4 regions of the Shewanella oncorhynchi genome follow, and region 1 is predicted to be linked to each of the others. Evidence: predicted binding sites of a transcription regulator. Region 1 holds the regulator's gene; each other region holds the start of a gene.
What was found. Region 1 encodes sigma-54, which starts transcription at its own class of promoters, with help from an activator protein. Its sites were predicted from a motif close to GTTGGCACGNNNNTNGNNT; they were not measured.
Positions count from the first base shown of each region.

Region 2: the regulator sigma-54 is predicted to act here: its motif matches at 1,269-1,287, upstream of RA178_RS07185 (flagellar assembly protein FlgT).
Region 3: the regulator sigma-54 is predicted to act here: its motif matches at 989-1,007, upstream of RA178_RS18715 (P-II family nitrogen regulator).
Region 4: the regulator sigma-54 is predicted to act here: its motif matches at 754-772, upstream of RA178_RS15300 (DUF1328 family protein).

Region 1 covers NZ_CP132914.1:737,737-739,920, reverse strand. The annotation lists gene lptB (LPS export ABC transporter ATP-binding protein) at 1-533, shown strand, start outside; gene RA178_RS03360 (RNA polymerase factor sigma-54) at 641-2,119, shown strand; gene hpf (ribosome hibernation promoting factor) at 2,148-2,184, shown strand, end outside.
Region 2 covers NZ_CP132914.1:1,584,947-1,587,130, reverse strand. The annotation lists gene RA178_RS07195 (LPP20 family lipoprotein) at 9-458, opposite strand; gene RA178_RS07190 (FlgO family outer membrane protein) at 455-1,087, opposite strand; gene RA178_RS07185 (flagellar assembly protein FlgT) at 1,368-2,184, shown strand, end outside.
Region 3 covers NZ_CP132914.1:4,208,980-4,211,163, forward strand. The annotation lists gene RA178_RS18710 (ammonium transporter AmtB) at 1-592, opposite strand, end outside; gene RA178_RS18715 (P-II family nitrogen regulator) at 603-941, opposite strand; gene RA178_RS18720 (hydrolase) at 1,286-1,828, shown strand; gene nrfA (ammonia-forming nitrite reductase cytochrome c552 subunit) at 1,983-2,184, opposite strand, start outside.
Region 4 covers NZ_CP132914.1:3,403,448-3,405,631, forward strand. The annotation lists gene pfaD (eicosapentaenoate synthase subunit PfaD) at 1-498, shown strand, start outside; gene RA178_RS15300 (DUF1328 family protein) at 854-1,030, shown strand; gene RA178_RS15305 (hypothetical protein) at 1,055-1,249, shown strand; gene RA178_RS15310 (diacylglycerol kinase family protein) at 1,394-2,184, shown strand, end outside.

The sequences.
Region 1 (2,184 bases):
ATGATTTAACCGCAGATCCTATGCATCTGCGTGCCCGCAAAGGCATAGGTTACTTACCGCAAGAAGCCAGTATCTTTCGTAAGCTAACTGTTCATGACAACATCATGGCCGTACTGCAAACTCGTAAAGAACTTAAAAATGAAGAACGAGAAGAAGAACTAGAACATCTGCTCGAAGAGTTTCATATCACCCACATCCGTGACAGCCAAGGCATGTCATTGTCGGGTGGCGAACGTCGTCGCGTCGAAATTGCGCGGGCTTTAGCCGCTAATCCTAAGTTCATTTTGCTCGATGAACCGTTTGCTGGCGTCGATCCTATTTCGGTTATCGACATCAAGAAGATTATCGAACAACTCAAAAGTCGCGGCCTTGGCGTACTGATCACAGACCATAATGTCCGCGAGACATTAGATGTATGTGAACATGCTTATATTGTGAGTCACGGAAACCTGATTGCCGAAGGAACTCCAGCAGAGATCTTAGACAATCAGCAAGTTAGGGCTGTGTACTTAGGTGAACAATTCAGGCTATAGTTAATCGAGCGAAGCCAATGGAGGCAATTTATACCGCCATTGGGCTTCACTCAAAATGATAATAAGCGACCTCATCCAACAATAATAACGTAGGGATCAGCGGTAACATGAAAGCGTCACTCCAGCTCAAACTGGGTCAACAGTTAACCATGACGCCACAATTACAACAGGCTATACGTCTGTTGCAACTGTCGTCATTAGAACTGCAGCAAGAGATCCAGCAAGCATTAGATTCTAATCCCCTTCTCGAGCTGGAAGAGGATCAATTCGACGCCACTAAAACCCCTGTAAACCAAACGCTATCCGATACGGATTTCAGTGAATCTAGCACTCTGCCACCAGAAAAAGACAGCTCCACCATAGACACGGCAGAGTCGCTAACCAAAGAATCCATGCCCGATGAGCTCCCCATGGACACCACATGGGATGAAGTGTTTACCGCCTCCCCAAACTCAGGCCCCGGCGGCAGTCGTGAAGACGATATGCCCTTCCAAGGTGAGACCAGTGAAGGTTTGTACGAACACTTAGAATGGCAAAAAAACCTCACGCCGTTTTCTGAAACCGATTTAGCCATTGCCACCGCCATTATTGATGCCATCGACGATCAGGGCTATCTCACCCAAAGCACTGAAGAAATTCTCGAAGCCATGGGCAATCCTGAAGTTGAGCTTGACGAAGTCGAAGCCGTACTCAAGCGCATTCAGCATTTTGATCCCATAGGCGTTGCTGCACGCGATTTAAGTGAATGCCTGCTGATCCAACTGTCGCATTTCGCCGCTGATACTCCCAACCTAGAAAACGCCCGCATGCTGATCAAAGATCATTTAGATCTGATCGCCGCCCGTGATTTTAGGTTATTGATGCGTAAGACTAAATTAAAAGAAGATGAATTAAGGGATGGTATAGCACTCATCCAAACCCTCAATCCTCGCCCAGGTTTGTTGATCACGCCCAATAATGACGAATACGTTATCCCAGATGTGTCTGTGTCGAAGAAAAATGGCCGCTGGGTCGTTGAGCTTAATCCTGACTGCATGCCCAAAATCAATGTAAATCAACATTATGCTTCTATGGCACGCAGCACAAAAAACCAAGCCGATAGCCAATTTATTCGCGGCCATCTGCAAGAGGCTAAATGGTTTATTAAGAGTCTAGAAAGCCGTAACGACACTTTGCTTAAAGTTGCTAATTGCATAGTGCAATATCAGCAAGGTTTCTTTGAGTACGGTGAAGAAGCCATGAAGCCTATGGTGCTTAACGATATTGCCGAAGCGGTAGAAATGCATGAGTCCACCATCTCACGGGTCACAACTCAAAAATACATGCATACCCCTAAGGGACTTTTTGAACTAAAATACTTCTTCTCTAGCCACGTCGGTACTGACGATGGTGGTGAGTGCTCATCCACAGCAATCAGAGCCTTTATAAAGAAACTGGTGGCAGCGGAAAACCAGAAAAAACCATTAAGCGATAGCAAGATGGCACAACTTCTGGCAGAACAAGGGATCAACGTAGCCCGCAGAACCATTGCGAAGTACCGAGAGGCTATGCTTATTCCACCTTCTAATCAGCGTAAAAGTTTATAACCTACAGTGGATATCGGAGGACGTTTCTATGCAAATAAACCTAAGTGGACACCATGTCGAAATTA
Region 2 (2,184 bases), 850 kb from region 1:
CAATAACGCTAGAAATACGTCACTTCCTTCACTCGTTGTGGACGGCTCTGTTGTTGATAAAGCGCCCAAACCTGTGAAAAATCAAGTTCTAACTCAGTGACATAATGCTCGCCTGCTGGATAACTCTTAACGACTCGTGCACCGCGGATCACACCAGAAACTGACGCTTTGACATTATCGTCCGTCAACATCCAATCACTGACACTGCTGTTTGCCGTTATTTTCTGCCCATAAACTTGTTCCGCTAATTCACGATAAGCCACAATTTTTGATGCCTGCATAGCCATCAACACTCTTTGTGATTGCTCTTTAGCCGGTTGAGTCGCTAACGGCGCATATCCTATAGCCGTTAACTTAGGAAAACTCGGCGGCGGCACATCTTCCCATTGCACATATCTATCTTTAGCAGCGCAGCCAGTTAGCATTAGCGCCACAATAACTAAAAGGTAGCGTTTCATTTTCCATCTCCTAAAACACGCACTTCATTCATACCTGGACTCGCCTGACGATATAAGATGCCATTTTGTGACACAATTTGCTCCGAAGGCTGCATGTAGTTTGCCAACTCTTTTTGAGTCACAAAAGTTTGAGATGCCGATACCACGCGATTGTTACTAATGTTCACAATCCGAGTATTGATCGCCATACCATTGGTTACTACGCTCATAGTCGAAACGACAAGATGCTCAACAGGAAGATCTTTCGACAATTTTTGCCAATCTCGCGTCAAAATAAAATCCCCGTCAGATGTGACTCTCAAGCCATCAGCTAAGTTTAAATCCACCACATTAAACTGAAAGCTATGGAGCGATGTCATTAATCCTTGCTGTAACTGTTGCGCTAACGCATTAGTGCCATTCAAATCACCCACTAATACAGGTGTTGCAACTACGATAGGTTGATCAGAACGCAGAGCATCATTTTGCTTAACGAGCTCAGTCACTATTCGCTGTGCTAAATGGTTAATCACTGCCGTTGGCGGCAACCCATTGCCATCCACTAAACTCGGTTTGGGCGGTGTAACCGGTTTAGCTACACATCCACCTAACATTATCAATGTTAAGGGAATAATCACACGCTTTAGCATTGGATTTACCTCATCTATGGGTGCATTGGCAGTCAAGTGACTCACTTTCTAAGCTTCAAATTTTTAATGAGTAACAAAAACCAGCAATCTTTGGACCAATATTAACCTCAGTCCGACAATATTCTTCTATTACGCAGTATATCGACTGTAACAATGGAAACTTTATCAAAAGTTCTCATACTCAGGCACGAAATTTGCTTTATTGACATATTAGATTAAGAGTCAGAAAACTGGCTCGATTGGTAATATCGCCATTAGCTTAGCGATAAGGATTGAATTGATGCACATACCAGGTTCAGCTTCGCTCATCATTTTGAGCCTTTTACTACTTTCTTTGCCCACCAGAGCCGAATGGATAGAAGCCAGCGGAGAAGCAACTATTATCAATGGTAATACAGCTCAAGCAAGGGAAGAAGCAATTAATCAAGCTGTTAGCTATGCGACTTTAAGCACAGGTATTCAAATATCCAGCGAGCAACAAACCTCTAATGGTAACCTCACACAAAATAACTTTGCGATAAATCGCAACGCCCAAGCCATAAACATCCAACTCGTAAGCGAGCAAATTCAGGGAAATAAAATATATGTATCCCTACGCCTCGATCTAAATGATGATCCAACACAACAGTGTCCTAATGGCCAATTAAAGGCCGCTATTTTAATACCTCAAACACAAATAAAAGATCGTTCTCAGCTTAGATATGGACAACTTTCAGGCTTTGAAGAGGTCATTTCAGAGGCGTTAGGGAACACTATAGAAGATTACTCTTCAACTGGCTTTAGTCACATCCATGCTAACGAGCGACTCGATATTGAACAAGACCTAGTGGATATTCGCGGTTATCGACTCCCAAGCTGGCTCAGTGAAATTACCGACAGCCAATATATTCTTCAACCGCAGATCATTGATATATCGATAGAGCCTGTACAACCCACCTTCTTAGGATTTTGGGATGAAGCTCCGCTAAGGCAATTTCAATTCAAACTCAGCCTCTATCATGGGATCAGTGGCGAAGAGGTCTGGAGCAAAAGCTACAGCACATCGGCCCCATGGGAATTTGAAGAACAGGCTATCATTGCTCCCAACAGTAATAGAT
Region 3 (2,184 bases), 1.6 Mb from region 1:
GCCCGTATTTACCCTTACGCGCACCGAGCAATATTACGCCAGCAATCGCCGCGGTCGCCCCCGTCATATGCACAATACCGCTACCAGCAAAGTCTACAAAGCCCAGTTTAGCGATAAAACCTTGGCCCCAAGTCCAATAACCTTCTACTGGATAGATAACCGCTGTCATCACCACAGAGAAGAACAAGAAAGCCCACAACTTCATCCGTTCCGCCACAGCACCAGAGACAATTGACATCGCCGTTGCCACAAATACAACTTGGAAGAAGAAGTCAGATTCTAATGCATGGCTCGCATCTGCTGATTGCGAACCAATTAAGGTGCCAATTGACGGTAACCAGCCACCTTCAGTGTTATCCACATACATGATGTTGTAGCCAACCAACAGATACATCACACAGGCAATCGCGTACAGCACAACGTTCTTAGTTAAAATTTCAGTGGTATTTTTAGAGCGAACTAAACCCGCTTCTAACATAGCGAATCCCGCCGCCATCCACATGACTAAAGCGCCAGAAATCAAAAAGTAAAAGGTATCGAGTGCAAAGCGTAGTTCAGTGACTGTGCCGCCTAATTTCGTTAATTCTTCCATTGTCAGCCCCTTATAGCGCTTCAGTATCAAGTTCACCCGTACGGATACGGATAGCATGTTCTAAATCAACGACGAAGATCTTACCGTCACCAATTTTCCCCGTATGGGCCGCAGTGGTAATGGCCTCAATCAACATGTCGAGATTTTCAGCCTTAGTGGCAATTTCTAGTTTTACTTTTGGCAAAAAATCCACCTGATACTCGGCGCCGCGATACAACTCTGTATGCCCTTTCTGACGGCCAAAACCTTTCACTTCGGTCACCGTCATGCCCTCAATACCAATTCCGGCGATAGCTTCACGGACATCATCCAACTTAAACGGCTTGATGATAGCGCTGACTAGTTTCATCCTGACCTCCAAAAAAACGCGATTGTTATTAACTTGTATCAAAGGTAATTCAATCATTAGGCCAACAATTTAATCTATTGATTATTATTGGTTTAAATTGTTTAACACTATTTTTTAAGGTTAAAAACGCACCATAATCGAGCACTAACTGGTGCGATGCACTCTTTTAGTGAGCAGTTTAAGTGCGGCAGCTATTCGACCTTAGGCCTATTGGTAACAAGGTTAAATTAGGGTCTACTGGGGGAAGCGTAAATCGAGATGAAATCTGAGCATCACAACACAAGCTCTTAGACAAAAGCGAAGATCATCACTAAGACAATCATCAAGCGCAGAAGGAAGGCCCGATGTTAAAACCAGAAGAATGTGTTCTCGTTATCGTCGATGTGCAAGGAAAACTTGCACAAATCATGGATAACAGTGACAAGCTGCATCAACAACTACAGACCTTAATCCAAGGCGCACAATTATTTGAAATTCCCATACTGTGGTTAGAACAGCTACCCGATAAACTCGGAGCAACTAGCCCTGAGCTGCAAACCTTACTTGCGAAAACCAGCTCACCCATTGCCAAGCAGCATTTTAGCGGCTGGCACTGTGACGCGTTTGCAAAGGCATTAACTAAGACGAATCGCAAACACGTCATACTCGCGGGTATTGAAACCCATGTGTGTGTTTACCAAACCTGTTGTGACCTTATCGAGCAGCAATATTCGGTGCATTTAGTCGCCGATTGCGTATCGTCACGCAGTGCTGAGAATAAACAACTCGGGATCCAAATGATGACGGCCAGGGGCGCCCTATTAACTAACGTAGAATCGTTATTATTTGAATTACAACATCAAGCCCAAGGCGAGCGGTTTAGGGCGTTATTAAAACTGATCAAATAGCGATTTAGCCCGTGGTATTTCTTCAGCCAGCATGACCAACGCCTGACATTACTCGATATTTTTTCCATAAAAAAGCCCCCGCTGAGTCAGCGAGGGCTTTTGTTTGCATGAGGGGTTAGCTCATATCGAAAACTCAACCGCGATTGATTAAAACCTACTTATAAGTGGCTTCGCGTTTTTTCGCTTCTTCATCCCACTTAGGTAATATGTCTTTCTTAAATGCTTCTTTCTCAGCATTCATCTTTTTCATGTCCATACCTAAGGCCGCTTGTGCTTTAGCTTTAGTAGAGATATCAGGAATCGCAACAGGATCTGTGATGCCTTTTTTACCGAGTAATTGCGCTAACTTCACACGA
Region 4 (2,184 bases), 2.4 Mb from region 1:
GGCACTCTGTTCCCGATGCGCGCCAATAAGCTGTATGAAATCTACACCCGTTACGATTCGATTGATGCCATCCCTGCGGACGAGCGTAAAAAGCTCGAAGAGCAAGTGTTCCGCTCATCACTCGATGATATTTGGGCGGGCACAGTCGCCCACTTTAACGAGCGCGATCCTAAGCAAATCGAGCGCGCGCTGGATAACCCCAAACGTAAGATGGCACTGATTTTCCGCTGGTATTTGGGTCTATCTAGCCGCTGGTCGAACACAGGTGAAGTCGGCCGCGAAATGGATTACCAAATCTGGGCAGGCCCTGCCCTTGGCGCATTTAATGCGTGGGCGAAAGGCAGTTATTTAGATGACTATAAGGCCCGTAATGCGGTGGATTTAGCCAAACATTTAATGGTGGGCGCAGCATATCAATCCCGCATTAACCTGCTATTATCCCAAGGCGCGAGCATTCCAGTTAGCCTGCAGCGCTGGAAACCATTAAATCGTTTTTAAACGTATTTAGCTCCTATCGTCTTGTATTATAAGATCATAATATCTTCAAGCCGACACAAACTCACAGTGTCGGCCTTTATTTGTCTTTACTTATGAACGACATCAGCTCACAGTCTTTGATGCAACGTATTAGGCTGAAACTCTTACCGAAGCTTAGGTAAAAATTGCCTACCCCTCTTTTAATTCACTCACACCATTTTAAATAAAATGATTTAAATTATATTTAAAATCAATTAACTACTTAAAATTTTTAAAGTTGGCATTAAGATCGCAATCAAGTAAGAGCCATTAGCCGTTACCTTACAAGTGACACAAACGGTCATGAGAAGGATTAATACAAGGGCAGGAGGTTATTATGCTAGGTTGGACATTAGTATTTCTAGTTGTTGCCGTGATTGCCGGGTTGTTAGGATTTGCTGGGATTGCTGGCGCAGCAGCGGGAATAGCGAAAATCATTTTCTTCATATTTATTGTGTTATTAGTGATTTCTCTGCTGATCAATGCCCTTAAGGGTAAATCACCGCGACTATAATTTTTTTTAGAAAAGGAGATAGATATGAAACCATTTACCCTGATGACAAGTGCAGCATTCGCATTATTACTCGCCCTAGGTTTAACGGCCTGTAGTGATAACAAAGCCGAAGACGCGGGCGAAAAAATCGATGAAGTAATGACTGATACAGGTAACGCCATCGAAGATGCCTGTGAAGAAGTCAAAGAAGGTGTTAAAGCTAAAGATACTAAGTGCTAAACAAACCTGACTTTAGGGTGGCAATAGACTCGTCTACTGCCACCCTTTTGGTTTAGACTCGCTCATTTCTGCATCTCTCATCTCGACATCTATCCATTCAAGTGCAACGATTTTAACCAAGAACAATGGCATTGGAGGACTTGCATGCTAACGAAGATCCACATCAAATATTTGTACACTGCAGGTGCAGTATTGTTAGCCTATTTTGCAGTAACAGACACTTCTCCCCTGCTCACTTTCATTTGTGCATGGACAAGTCTGTCACTGTTTTTAGTCGGTTCCGCCTATTGGTTTAATCTCGCCAGTATTTTTAGAAAACGCCAAGATGGCACTATTCCTTGGTATATTCGTTGGGGTTTTATTCCCTTTTTATTAGGCTGTCGACTCTATAACCACTGGGCCAGAAAATACGATTCAGTACCGCCCATGCAAAGGATTGATGAACATCTGTATCTCGGCTGTAGACTCTTTTCCGCAGATCTGGAAAAGATTAAAGCCAATAAGATCACTGCCATTCTGGATGTCACCGCTGAATTTGATGGCTTAGATTGGTCGCAATTTGAAGATCATATCGAGTATTTAAATATTCCCATCCTCGACCATAGCGTACCGACCAGTGCCCAACTCAATCAAGCCGTTAACTGGCTGCACCGCCAAGTACGCGCCAATAAACAGGTACTCATCCACTGTGCTATGGGTCGTGGCCGCTCAGTGCTGGTACTCGCCGCTTATTTGGTTTGTAAAGATAAACAACAGCACTTCGCCGAAGTACTGCAACAGATAAAGCAAATCCGCAAAACCGCTGGCTTAAACAAATGGCAATTACGCGCGCTCGATCGCATGCTTAGTCAAGGGAAAATTAACATCCACAAAGTGGCGTGGATTATCGCCAACCCAGTTTCTGGTGGCGGGAAATGGCAAGAATACAGCGAGCA